Regions from separate parts of the Micromonospora sp. LOL_025 genome, predicted to be linked through region 1. Evidence: riboswitches for the same ligand, from Rfam matches in the RefSeq annotation. Region 1 holds a riboswitch; each other region holds the start of a gene.

Region 1 (4,305 bases):
CGCTGATCTCCGACGTGTCCGGAGTGATCTCCGACTACCTCTACTCCGGCAAGCCGTACGCGGTCACCGACATGGTGGACTCCGGCGACCGGTTCTGTGAGCAGTTCCCGCTCGCCGGGTCGGGCTACGTGCTGCGGCGCGACATGTCCAACGCGGACGAGGTGCTGACCGCGCTGCTGGACACCGATCCGCTGGCCCCGGCGCGGTGGGCCACCCGGAGCCGCTACCTGGGCGACTTCCCCGCCGAGTCGTACGCCGAGGCGTTCCTGGAGGCCGCGCGGCGCCAGCTCGACGGGGAGTGGAACGCACCTGCCCCGCGCGCCGGCGGGGCCGGCCTGCCGCTCGACCCGGACGAGGCGACGCTCTCCCCCGCCACCTGACGCCGCCCAGGGTGGGGAACGGTCAGCGGTAGGGGTCGACGAGGTCCAGGACCGCCTCGGGGGCCTCGACGTGGGCGTTGTGCCCGAGGCCGGGCAGGGTGGCGACCGGCACGCCCAGCTCCTTGAGCTGGGCGTCGGTGACCATGGGGTCGTGCTCGCCGCGGGCCAGCAGCACGGGCACGTCGGTCGCGGCCAGCAGGGCGGGCAGGTCCGGCGCGCCCACGCCGAACGCGGCCGGGTCCATCGCCAGCCGCCAGCGGCCGTCGACCTGCCGCAGCCCGGCCTCCACGACGGGATGGTCCGGGGCGAAGAGCCCGGTCAGGCCGGCCACCCGCAGGTAGCGGCGGGCGGCCTCGTCCCGGCTGGCGAACCAGGTCACCGGCCGGGCCGCCAACTCACCCGCCTTCGCCAGCTCCGCCGGCGACCAGACGGCCTTGATGCCGAGCCCGACCACGGCGTCGACGGGCAGCCCGGCGCTGCGGGCGGCCAGTGCCAGAGCGACCACCCCGCCGAGGGAGTGCCCCAGCACGACGAGCCGGTCCCCCGCCGCGAGCCCCGCGGCGATCCGCGCGGCCAGCCCCGGGAACGAGTACTCCGGCAGCGGCGGCGACCAGCCGTGGCCGGCGAGGTCCGGCGCCAGCCACCGTCCCGCCCACCGACGCTCGAGCAGCGGCGCCCAGGGCAGCCACACGTCGCCGGTCGCACCCATGCCGTGCAGCAGCAGGAGCACCCGCCGGCCGTCCCGGTCACCCGATTCATCGATCATGGGCGCAGTGTGCCACCCACCGGACGCCGTGGGCGAGGGCCGTGACCCGGACACGACATCGGGCGTCGGCCCCGGAATCCGGGGGCCGACGCCCGACGGTGTCGCTCAGGCGGAGTAGCCGCGGGTGGCCGCCCAGTTCGCCAGGGCGATGGTGCTGATCCAGTACGAGGCGGTCGCCGGGTTCGCCGAGTCGGCGATCTTCACCAGCCGCCCCTCGTCCTGGTAGCCGACCACGGCGATGTAGTGGCCGCCGGGGAAGGAGTGCCAGCCGCCGTCGGTGTCCGTGGCGCTGCCGGCGACGTTGACCACGACGCCCCGCCCGTCGGCGATGGCCGCGACGACGTCAGCCTGGAGCCGGTCCATCTGGGCCGGGGTGGCCGCGCCACCAGGGATCATCCGAGTCCGGTACGGGTCGCCCTTCACCACCGCGTTCAGCACGCGGGTGGTGTCCTGGGCCGAGTCGGTGCCCATCTGGTCGGTACCCAACTGGGCACCGAGGGCGTCCTGGCTGCGCGCGATGCCGGCGGCGCTGAGGGCGTGCCGGACGGCCGCCGGACCACAGTTGTAGAAGGTGGTCTGGGCCTGGTAGTCGTAGTCCAGGGTCTTGGCGGCCGGGGGCTTCGGCGGCTCCGGCTTGCGGGTCAGGTCCGGGTCCGGGGCGGCGCTGGAGGCGCGGGCCGACGGGGCCGCGCTGGACGCGGCCGGGGCGGCGCTGGACGGGGCGGTCGCGGCCCTGGCCTGGCTGCGCGAGGCCGCGGTGTCGTCCCGCAGTTCGGTCGCGGCCACCGGGGCCTGCGCGGCGGCGGGGGCCTCGTCGGCTCCGGCCAACAGCGCGCCCGTGCCCGACGCCAGCACGAGCGCCGCGGCGGACGCGGCGGCCAGCTGGTACGGGCGCTCGGACGTGAGGCGACGCAGCTGTCGCTTGAGGTGGTGCTTCACGGTTTCCTCCACGGGCTGGGGGCGAGCGGCCGTCGGTCCGCGCCGAGGGCAGGGCGGACCGACCGCGCGGACGGGCGTCCGGGCGGGTGGTGGACCACTCAGGGGATGCGCCCGGGATGCCGGGCGACGGACGGTGACCGGTGGGTCAGCTCGTGACCTGCGGGCGGACGAGCGCGGGCACCGCGGCGCCGTGGAGACGGCGGAACAACCGAGGGGTGGACGGGTGTGGCATGGGGATGGAACTCCTTCCGACACCGCCGACCGGGTTAGCTGACGGATTCGGGCGGGAAGAACGCCCTACCACGGGCCCACGGCCCACGGATTCACCCCAACAAGCACTGGGTCCCCGGTTCGTCGTTCACGATTAGGCGGGTCGGCGCGGCGTCGCCTCTGGGCGATCGGGTACCGCACCGGACGCGCCGACATTACTGGCCGGTCCGCGCCCTGCCAACCCCGTCCCACCTGCCTAAACCTTGATCGGGAGACGGTTTTTGCGGGCACTTCGCCACTGACACGACTCAATGGGACGACCGTTTATGCGGGCGCCTCCGGGTGACAACGGGACGAGTGGCGGACATCGGCGCCGAAACCCCGGCGGGAATCAGCCGGGCCGCGCCGGATGACCGATTCGCCGACGTGGTGACCGGCGTCACGGAAACGGTCGGGATTTCGTCGGCGGACACTCCGGCCGCCGGGCCGAGCAGGCTGACGCTCGCAGATGTCGAGCACCCGCTCCCGGTCGGCGCGAGTCGACGTACGCCGGTCGGTGGTCGTCGTGCGGGTCGGCGGCCCGGGGGCGCGGCACGGCGTTGCCCCGCTCCCCCGGCGGCGTCGCCCCGGGGCCGCCGGGGTGCGTCCCGGCGTCGCCCCCGTCACGGGGCGTCGCCCGGGCCGGCCTGCGCGGGGTGAGCAACCGCATCATCGGCGTCTCGACGACGCGGTGCAACAGACCGGCCAGGGCCAGGTTGACCAGCAGGAAGCCGAGCACCACCACCGGCCCCCACCAGCCGGTGAAGCCGACGCCCCAGTCGCCGGTGAGCCGCAGGACGGTGATCATCACCAGGACGTGCACCAGGTAGAAGGCGAAGGAGACCTCGCCCAGCCAGACCATCGGACGGGACCGCCACGGCGAGCGCCGCCCGCGCACGTCCGCGTCCGCCGCCGCGGCGATGACCAGGACGTACGCCACCGAGAGCAGCGCCGCCCACAGTTCGGCGCGGACCCACTGCGCGGCGACCACCCACGTCGCTACGAAGACCAGGCTGGCCAGCGGCAGGCCCGGCCCACGCCACCGGCCGCGCCGCATCAGCTCGGCGGCGGCCACGCCCATCCAGAACTCCAGCGACCGCACCGGCGGGAAGACCTGGGTGAACCACCAGCGGCTCTCCTCCGGCACCAGCGCCTGGGCCGGCCAGAGCGCCAGGATGAGCAGCGGCACCGCGACCACGACGGCCCACAGCGCCCACGGTCGGGCCCGGCGGATCAGCGGCAGCGCCAACGGCAGGCAGAGGTAGAAGAAGAACTCGCAGGACAGCGACCAGCTGACGGTGTTGATGCTGTAGAAGTGGCCCGGCCGGGGGTCCCACGCCTGGAGGAGGAACAGGTTCTCCACCGCGACGAACCGGTCCACCGGGTCGGCGAACCAGGCCGCGACCGCCAGGGCTGCCACCCACAGCACCACGTGGCTCGGCCAGATCTTGGCCACCCGGCGCCGCCAGAACGCCCGACGGGTGTCGGTGGGTCGGGCCGACCAGACCAGCACGAAGCCGCTGAGGATGAAGAAGAACTGCACGCCCGACAGGCCGAGGGCGAAGGCCCAGTCCACGACGGCCTTCTGGCCGGGCTCGGCGATGATGCCCATCGTCGCGACGTGGAACCCGAAGACGAGCAGGGCGGCGACCCAGCGCAGCCCGGTCAGCGACGGCAGGCGGCTGGCCGGGGACGCGGGCCGGACGGCCGGCGCGGCGGTCGCGGCGTCGTTCATGCCGGCATCCCGACGATCCGCAGGGTCACCAGCACGTACGTCTCCTCCTCGACCCCGTCCTCAGGCGCCCCGAGGGGCCCCGTGGCGGCCCACCGGTCGGCGCCGCCCCGCCGGGCACCCTACCCGCCGGACCTGAGGCTCTGTTCCGTCCCGTCCGCGAGTGCCCGTTCTGTCCGGTGCCGAAATCCCCGCTCCTCCCATCCCTCGGTGACCGTTCCGTCCCCGCCCGTGACGAC
Region 2 (4,305 bases), on a different contig from region 1:
AAGTTCCTTCAGCTACACCGTCCAGGCGCGCTGCTCCCTCGTGGAGGCGGCGGCGCTGCTCGCCGACCCCGCCCGGCAGGTGGACCTGCACCCGTTGATCGTCCGGGTCCGTCGGGTGCCGCCCCGTCCCGGCGCGCGCGCCAGCTACGACATCACCGACCGGCTGGCCGCCGGGCCGGTGCGTCTGCCGATCACCTACCGCGCCGACGTCCTCGTCGACGATCCGGACGAGATCGTCACCGTGGCCCGTCAGTGGCCCGCCACCACGGTGCGCAACCACACCCGGCTGCGGGCGGAGCCCGACGGCGTGGTCCGCATCGAGGTCGAGATCACCCTCGCCGCGCCCGCGCCGCTTTTCGGGTACGCGTTCGGCCAGGCCCGCGCCGCCCATCTCGGGCTGGCCGCGCGCCTCGCCGCGGCCCTCGACACGGACCGGACCGGGCCGCCGGGCGGCTGACCGCGAGGCAGCCAGGCCCGGCCGGAGGCGACGGGCGCCGTGGTGCCCCGGCGATCCCGCGACGGGCGGGGCACCGGGGCACGGGCGTCAGTAGACCGACAGGTGCACGTGGTTGGTGTGGTCGCTGGACGGGTCGCCGTTGGCTCCGCTGTACGACTTCCACCCGCTGCTCGGCAGCCAGATCTGCCGGTACCAGATCACGTAGAGCACGGCGAGCCGGTCGGCGTTGCGCACGAAGTACGCCGACAGGTTGTTGCCGTACGTCCGGTCGCCCCCGGAGGCGTCGCCGCCGAAGCCGCCCTTCTGGGCCGCGAAGTCGCAGGCCCGACCCTTCGGGTGCTCGCCCGAGCCGCCGGGGCGGTAGCAGGAGACGTAACGGGTGAAGCCCGCCGCCTTGGCCTGGTTGAGCGCGTGCAGGGTGCGCGGGGTGATGCAGCCGTTGGCGGGGGTGGGGTCGTTGACGCTGCACGACTCGCGCGGCCAGGAGCCGTCGGAGTTGCGCGGCGCCGCCTTCGCCGTCTTGCTCGAGCTGCCGCCCGGCGAGGAGCCGCCGCCCGCGGACTGCTGCCGCTGTTGCTGCTGTTGCTGCTGCTCGCGGTTGGCGACCGTCAGTGCCCGTTCGGCCTGCTCCTTGCGCTTGGCCATCACGCTGACCTGCTTGCGCTGCTCCCGGATCTCGCCGTCCAGGGCCAGCTTGGTGCGGGTGGCCTCGTCCCGGGTCTCCTGGAGCTCGCGCAGGGCCCGGTCCTCCTTGGCGGCCACCGCGTCGAGGGCGGCGGCACGGTCCATGAAGCCGTCCGGGGAGCTGCTGTTGAGCAGGGCGGACGCCACGCTGAGGCGGCCGGTGCGGTAGGCGGCCCCCGCGATCTCGCCGACCTTGGCGGTGCGCGCGGTCAGCTCGACCTCGGTGGTCTTGAGCTGCGCGGCGAGCTGCTGCTGCCGCTTGGCCGACGTGTCCAGGGCGCGCTTGGCGTCGAGGTAGCCCTTGCTGGCGGCCTCCAACTGGGCCCGCAGGGCGGGGGTGCCGCCCTCCTCGTCCTGGCCGGGGGCCGCGGCGAGCAGGCCGGCGCGGGTGGCGGCCGCCGCCGGGGCGGCGGTGACCGGGGCCACGGCGGCGCCGAGGGCGAGCATCGTGGCGATCAGGGCCGCCGTCCGGGCGGCACGTCGTCGTACGGGTGCCATCACTGGCATACACGTGTCCTTCCGTCAGCCGCCGACCGGGTTAGCTGACGGGTTCGGGACGGAAGATCCCTACCGCTGACGCGGATGCACCCCACGAACTTGGTTCCCCGGTTCGCCCCGTCGGGCGATTAGGCGGCGGCCACCGCCGGCACCGGTGGGTGCCGCCTGGCGGAGGCCGAAGCCGAGCCTACCGGTGCCGGTGTGACTGGTGCACCGCAGGTGACGGACGGTGTACATCCACTAACAGTCAAATCCGACATAAGCCCACAATACTCTCCCAGATTTAAGGTTGTCCTCATTACCACTCGACCGCCCCGCAGGTCCCGGGCGACGCTCCCGGCTCGATCTGCAACGTGGCGTGCTCGATCTGAAAGTCGTCGTGCAGCGCGGCCCGGGCGGCGCCCAGCACCGCGCCGACCTCGGCGCCGGGGGCCATGGTCAGGTGCGCCGAGGCCACCTCCATCCCGGAGGTCAGCGTCCAGACGTGCAGGTCGTGCACCTCGGCGACGCCGGGCACGGCGGCCAGTCGGTCGTGCACGGCCGTGACCTGGAGGTGCTCCGGCGCGGCCTGCACCAGGATGCGCAGCGCGGCCCGCCCGAGCCGCCAGGTGCGCGGCAAAATGAACACGCCGATTCCGACCGCCACCAGCGGGTCCGCCCACCACCAGCCGGTGGTGACGATCAGCAGCGCGGCCCCGATCACACCGAGTGACCCCAGCAGGTCGCCGAGGACCTCCAGGTACGCGCCGTGGACGTTGATGCTCTCCTTCGCCCCGGAGCGCAGCAGCGCGAAGGCGCCGACGTTGGCGAGCAGGCCGAGCACGGCGACCACCAGCATCGGGCCGGCCAGCACCTCGGGCGGGTCGCCGAAGCGGCGCACCGCCTCGATCACGACGTAGACCGCGACCCCCGAGAGCAGCGCGGCGTTGGCCAGCGCGGCCAGCACCTCCAGCCGGTAGAGGCCGAAGGTGCGCTGCGGGTCGGCGCCCGCCCGCCGGGTGGCGGCGATCGCCGCGAGCGCCATGCCGATGCCGAGCACGTCGGTGAACATGTGCCCGGCGTCGCTCAGCAGGGCCAGTGAGCCCGTGCGGAAGGCCGCCACCGCCTCCACCACCATCAGGCCGGCGAGCAGCCCGAACGCCGCCCAGAGCCGGCCCCGGTGGCGGTGCGCGGCGTTCGCCACCGACCCGTGATGGTGGTCATGACCTGCGCCCACGCGCCCATCCTCCCTCTGGGGATCCGGATTCGCGTTCAATTTATGCTCACATCGCTATGTGTGCAAGTAACGGATCCTCAGCCGATCGGGTCGACGGTGGTCAGCCGCTGGGTGGCCCGGGACAGCGCCACGTAGAGCGTCCGTACCCCCGACCCCGGGTCGGCCCGGATCTCGCTCGGGGCGACGAGGACGACCCCGTCGTACTCCATGCCCTTGGCCTCCAGGCTGGTCACCACCTGTAGGCGCGGCGCGCCGAGCCCGCCCAGCCAGCCGGCCACCTCGTCGCGGCGGGGCACCGGCGTGATCACGCCGACCGTGCCCTCGACCTCGGCGAGCAGCGCGCCGGCCGCCGCCACCACCGCGGCCTCCAGCTCCGCCGGCGGCACCACCAGCTCGACCGGTTCGACGCCCGTGGAGCGCACCGCCCTGGGCAGCGGGAGGTCCGGGTGCAGCCGACGGATCTCGGCCGCCGCCACCGCGAAGATCTCCGCCGAGTTGCGGTAGTTCGTGGTGAGGGTGAAGTGGTGCCGCTTGCGCCGGCCCAACGCCTGGTCCCGGGCCCGGGTCAGCTCCTCCGGATCCCCCGTCCACGCCGTCTGCGCCGGGTCGCCCACCACCGTCCACGAGGCCAGCCGGCCCCGCCGGCCGATCATGCGCCACTGCATCGGCGAGACGTCCTGCGACTCGTCGACCACCACGTGCGCGAACTCCCGGTAGTCGTCGGGACGCTCCCGGGCCGCGTCGCGGGCGGCGCGCTGCCGGTCGGCGAAGGTGCTCAGCTCGCGGACCCCGCCGGCCAGCTGGAACGGGTCCCGCTTCGCCCGGGCCGGCCGCATCGGCTTGCCGAGCAACGCGTCCAACTCGTCGAGCAGCGCGATGTCGGCGATCGTCAGCCCCGCGGCGTCGAGGCGCCGGTACGCGTCGGCCAGCAGCCGGATCTCGGCGCGGGAGAGGATCCCCCCGGCGTAGCGGTGCAGCCGGTCCGGGCGGGCCAGCCAGCCGAGCACGTGCCGGGGGTGCAGCCGGGGCCACCACGCCTTGAGGAACTCCCGGAACTCCGGCCGCTCGGCGATCTCGTCCTCGAACGCGCGCTGCTCGGGCAGCCGGCCGACGCCCAACCTGCGGGCCTGCGCCCAGAGCGCGGCGAAGACCCCGTCGAAGCCGGCCCGGCGCACCTCGTTGCGCCGGGCGCCCCGGGGCATCGCCCGGTCGCGGATGCCGTCCAGCTCGCGGCGCTCCAGCCGGAGCAGCGCGCCCCGGTAGAGCAGGCGCAGCTCGGTCGGGCCGTCCGGCACCCCGTCCCGGGCCGCCCGCTCCAGCACCCGCCGCATCCGCAGCGAACCCTTCACCGCCGCCACCGCCGGCGGATCGGTGCGGGTGGCGGTCATGCCCGCGAAGAGCGTGCCCAGCGAGTGCAGGGTGGCGGTGTCCTCGCCGAGCGAGGGCAGCA
Region 3 (4,305 bases), on a different contig from region 1:
GTCTGTGCGGCCGGGCACACGGGGGCGCGGCGGTGGTCACGGTGCGGCGCCCCGGAGGGGGACGGCCCGGGGCGCCGCACCGCGTCTCAGGCGGCGGGGCGGGCGGCGTGGTCGCCGGCGCACCCCGACCTGGTCTCGGGCATGAGCGCGGTGCCGGTGGCTGCCGCGTGGGGGTCGAGCCACACCTGGACGGCGGGCCGGCCGTGTCCCTCGCCGGCGCCGCCCGCGACGCCGGACTCGCGGCGGGCCAGCATCGCCACGTCGACGGTGAACTCGAAGACCCGCCAGTCGACCTGCGGCGCGGCCCGGTGGCTGTGGGCCAGCCGGGCGACCCGGGCCGGATCGGTCACCGGTTGGGCGTGGCCGGCGACGTAGGCTTCGTCGTCGCTCTCCTCCGGCGGGAAGGAGTGCAGCGCGTAGCGGCCGTCGCGCTCCAGGTCGCGCCGCTTGGGCGAGTCGACGACGAAGCAGAAGAGCCCCTCGTCGGTGATCACCGGGGAGACCGGGTGCACCCGGGGACCGCCGTCGGCGCGGACGGTGGCCAGGTAGCCGAAGCCCGGCCCGTACTGCTGCATGAGAAGGCGGATCCCGTCGGCGAGGCGGGGCTCGTCGGCGGCGAATTCGGACCAGGAAGCCATGCGGGCATTCTATCGAACAAACGTTCGAACACGCACTCCGACACGCAGGTCACCCGTGTCGCTCGCTAAGGTGTGCGGATGCTGCTCTCCGACCGCGACCTGGCCTCCGAGATCGAGGCGGGCACGCTCGCGCTGGAGCCGTTCGAGCCCGCGCTGGTGCAACCGTCCAGCATCGACGTACGCCTGGACAAGCTCTTTCGGGTCTTCAACAACCACCTCTACACCCACATCGACCCCGCGCAGCAGCAGGACGACCTGACGTCGATGGTCGAGGTGCCGGAGGGCGAGCCGTACGTGCTGCATCCGGGCGAGTTCGTGCTCGCCTCGACGCTGGAGGTGATCACGCTCGGCGACCAGCTCGCCGGCCGCCTCGAAGGGAAGAGCTCCCTGGGCCGGCTCGGCCTGCTCACCCACTCCACGGCGGGCTTCATCGACCCGGGCTTCTCCGGTCACGTGACCCTCGAACTGTCCAACGTGGCCAACCTGCCGATCACCCTCTGGCCGGGCATGAAGATCGGGCAGCTCTGCATCTTCCGGCTCTCGTCGCCGGCGCAGCACCCGTACGGCTCGGCCGTCTACGGCTCGCGCTACCAGGGGCAGCGCGGGCCGACCCCGAGCCGTTCCTGGCAGCACTGGCGCACGTGGCCGACCCGCTGACCCGGACCTAGCGGGCCTGCGGAGGGCCCCCGCCGGGCAGGGCCCCCCGCGTGCCTCAGCCGGGTCGGCCGTAGCTGTGGATCGGGCCGTCGTCGACCTTCTTCATCTTGATCGGCACCCCGGCGCGGGAGGCGTGCACCACCCAGCCCCCGCCGACGTACATGCCGACGTGGTGCAGGTCGCTGTAGTAGAAGACGAGGTCACCCGGGCGCAACTCCCCCCGGCTGACGGTCGCGGTGGCCCGGCGCTGCTGCGCGGCGTTGTGCGGCAGCGAGACCCCGGCCTTGGCCCAGGCGGCGAGCATCAGGCCGGAGCAGTCGTACGAGTTCGGACCCTCGGCGCCCCAGACGTAGGGCTTGCCGATCTGCGCGCAGGCGAACTTCACGGCGGTGCCGGCCGCGCCGCCGGGATAGCTGGCGGGGCAGGGCGCGGGGCGCAGCGGCCCGCCACCGCCGTTGCCGTAGATCCGCAGCCGCAGCTTCTGCAACCGGTCGATCTCGGCGTTGATCTGCTTCTTCTTCGCCGCGAGCTGGGCCTCGGTGCGGCTGAGCTGGACGACCATCTCGTCCAGCGGCGCCTTCCGGGCGGCCAGCCGGTCGCGCAGCTCGGCGACCTGCCGCACGTCCTGCTGCTGGTGCTGGGCGAACCGGTCGAGCAGTTCGAGTTGCCCGACCATCTCGCTCGGTGAGCGGCTGCCCAGCAGGGCGTTGACGGCGGAGACGTTCTCGCCCTTGTAGGCGCGGGCGGCCAGCGCGCCCACCTTCTCCATCGCCTGGTCGACCTGCTTCTCCAGCGGCCCGATCTGCGCGGCGAGCGCGTCGGCCTGCTTCCGCCTGGCGGCCAGGTCCTGTCGGGTGGCGTTGTGCCGTTCGATGACCGGTTCGAGCTTGTTCCAGTCCTCGTCGATCTGCCGTTCGATCTCGGCGACCGTCGGTTCGGCGTGGGCCGCCGTGGCGCCGCCGGTCAGGACGACGGCGAACGCGGCCAGGGCGGCGAGGGCGGTGGTGCAGCGGTACCAGCGTGGGCGCGGCGCAGCCGTCACCGGGTCGGCGAGGGCCGACCGGGTCGACGGTGGCCGCGGGGCATGGTGTGCCACCGGGCTTCGTACTCCTTCTTCCGGACCGCCTACCGGGTTAGCTGACGGGTTCGGGCGGGAAGGGGCGCCCTACCGCAGGATCGCGGATTCACCCCGGGGAACCTGGGTCCCCGGCTCGCTCGGGAGCGACTCGGCGGTGTCGGACCGTCACCGCCCTGGTTGGACGGATTGTCACCGGCCGACGAATGACCAGAGTAGAGACGACCGTTATCGATCCGCAACCCTGCGGACGGTGACACTCCGTGCCCACCCGCGCCGGACGAATCCGCAACCCGGGCGACGAAGATTTCCTTCCTCATGAAGTGTCTGACGGAAAGGTATTGACCGGAGGCGGCGGACGGGGCGAAGGTGACCCCACCTTTGCCCGTCCGAACTGGGGGTCTGATGCACCTGTCAGCGACATCGAGGAGCAGACGCGTCCTGCTGGCCGCCGCCATGGCCGCCGCCATGGCCGCGACGCCGCTCACCGCCGCCGGATCCGCCGCCGCAGCAGCGCCGGTGGACGACCGGCAGCAGCAGTACGCGGCCGCGGCGGCCGAGTACGGCGTGCCGGAGAGCGTCCTGCTCGGGGTCTCCTACCTGCAGTCCCGCTGGGACACCAACGCCGGCACGCCCAGCACCAGCGGCGGCTACGGACCGATGCACCTCACCGACGCCGAACACGTCGCCGCCCTGTCCGGCGGCACGCACCACGACGAGGGCACCGAGGACCCGCGCGGCGACGACTCCCGCCCGTCCCTGGCCGAGGCCCACGAGCCGCCGGCCGCTCCGCCGCCCGCCGAGGCCGCACTGCGGACCGTCGACGCCGCCGCCGACCTGACCGGCGCCAGCGAGGAGTCGCTGCGGACGGACGTCACGGCGAACATCCGGGGCGGCGCGGCGCTGCTGGCCGCGTACCAGAAGGAGATCGGCGCCCCGGTCGGCGCCGACACCGACCCGGCGGCCTGGTACGGCGCGGTGGCCCGGTACTCCGGCGCGGACAGCGCCGACGCCGCGGCGGCCTTCGCCAACGAGGTGTACGCCACCATCGCCACGGGCGACAGCCGGGTGACCGACGACGGGCAGCGGGTCACGCTGGCCGGCCGCGCGATCCAGCCCGACCGCTCCTGGCTGGACCGGCTGCGCCTGCGCAAGCTCACCCGGCCGGACGGCCTTGAGTGCCCGAGCGACATCTCCTGCGAGTGGATCCCGGCCCCCTACCAGCAGTACGGCCCCACGGTGGGCGACTACGGCAACCACGACCTGGGGAACCGGCCCGCGCAGCAGAAGATCGAGTACATCGTCATCCACGACACCGAGGGCTACTTCGGTCCCAGCGTCAACCTGGTCAAGGACCCGAAGCGGGTGGGCTGGCACTACACCCTGCGCTCGGTGGACGGGCACATCGCCCAGCACATCAAGACCAAGAACGTCGGCTGGCACGCCGGCAACTGGTACGTGAACTCCAAGTCCATCGGCCTGGAGCACGAGGGCTTCGCCGGGCACGGCACCTGGTACACCGAGGCGATGTACCGCACCTCGGCCAAGCTGGTCCGCCACCTGGCGCGGGCGTACAACATCCCGCTGGACCGCAACCACATCATCGGTCACGACAACGTCCCCGGCACCGTCGCCGCGAACGTGCGCGGCATGCACTGGGACCCGGGACCGTACTGGAACTGGTCGCACTATTTCGACCTGCTCAAGGCGCCGTTCTTCTCGACCGGCACGCACCGCACCGGGCTGGTCACCATCGACCCGGACTTCGCCACCAACCAGCCGCCCTTCACCGGCTGCAACCGGCAGCCCCCGGGCGTGCCGAACCCGCCCCCGGCGACCGCCCCCTGCCCGCTGCGCGGCTCCTCGGCGCTGTTCCTGCACAACGCGCCGAGCCACGACGCGCCGCTGCTCAACGACATCGCGCTGCGACCCGAC

Evidence for each region. A riboswitch is a leader RNA that binds a small molecule or an ion and turns the genes downstream of it on or off. The one in region 1 is predicted to bind cyclic di-AMP.
Region 2: another riboswitch for cyclic di-AMP. It lies ahead of ACFHW0_RS02350 (coiled-coil domain-containing protein); the one in region 1 lies ahead of ACFHW0_RS12710 (C39 family peptidase).
Region 3: another riboswitch for cyclic di-AMP. It lies ahead of ACFHW0_RS08065 (NlpC/P60 family protein); the one in region 1 lies ahead of ACFHW0_RS12710 (C39 family peptidase).

The regions. Positions count from the first base shown of each region.
Region 1 covers NZ_JBHMIR010000007.1:231,588-235,892, forward strand. Annotated here, with positions in the region: gene ACFHW0_RS12700 (CDP-glycerol glycerophosphotransferase family protein) at 1-380, shown strand, start outside; gene ACFHW0_RS12705 (alpha/beta fold hydrolase) at 403-1,146, opposite strand; gene ACFHW0_RS12710 (C39 family peptidase) at 1,252-2,097, opposite strand; cyclic di-AMP (ydaO/yuaA leader) riboswitch at 2,326-2,466, opposite strand; gene ACFHW0_RS12715 (acyltransferase family protein) at 2,735-4,069, opposite strand.
Region 2 covers NZ_JBHMIR010000001.1:494,377-498,681, reverse strand. Annotated here, with positions in the region: gene ACFHW0_RS02355 (SRPBCC family protein) at 1-457, shown strand, start outside; gene ACFHW0_RS02350 (coiled-coil domain-containing protein) at 545-1,639, opposite strand; cyclic di-AMP (ydaO/yuaA leader) riboswitch at 1,653-1,784, opposite strand; gene ACFHW0_RS02345 (cation diffusion facilitator family transporter) at 1,938-2,855, opposite strand; gene ACFHW0_RS02340 (HelD family protein) at 2,933-4,305, opposite strand, start outside.
Region 3 covers NZ_JBHMIR010000004.1:267,234-271,538, reverse strand. Annotated here, with positions in the region: gene ACFHW0_RS08075 (pyridoxamine 5'-phosphate oxidase family protein) at 87-638, opposite strand; gene dcd (dCTP deaminase) at 717-1,295, shown strand; gene ACFHW0_RS08065 (NlpC/P60 family protein) at 1,351-2,391, opposite strand; cyclic di-AMP (ydaO/yuaA leader) riboswitch at 2,404-2,537, opposite strand; gene ACFHW0_RS08060 (N-acetylmuramoyl-L-alanine amidase) at 2,776-4,305, shown strand, end outside.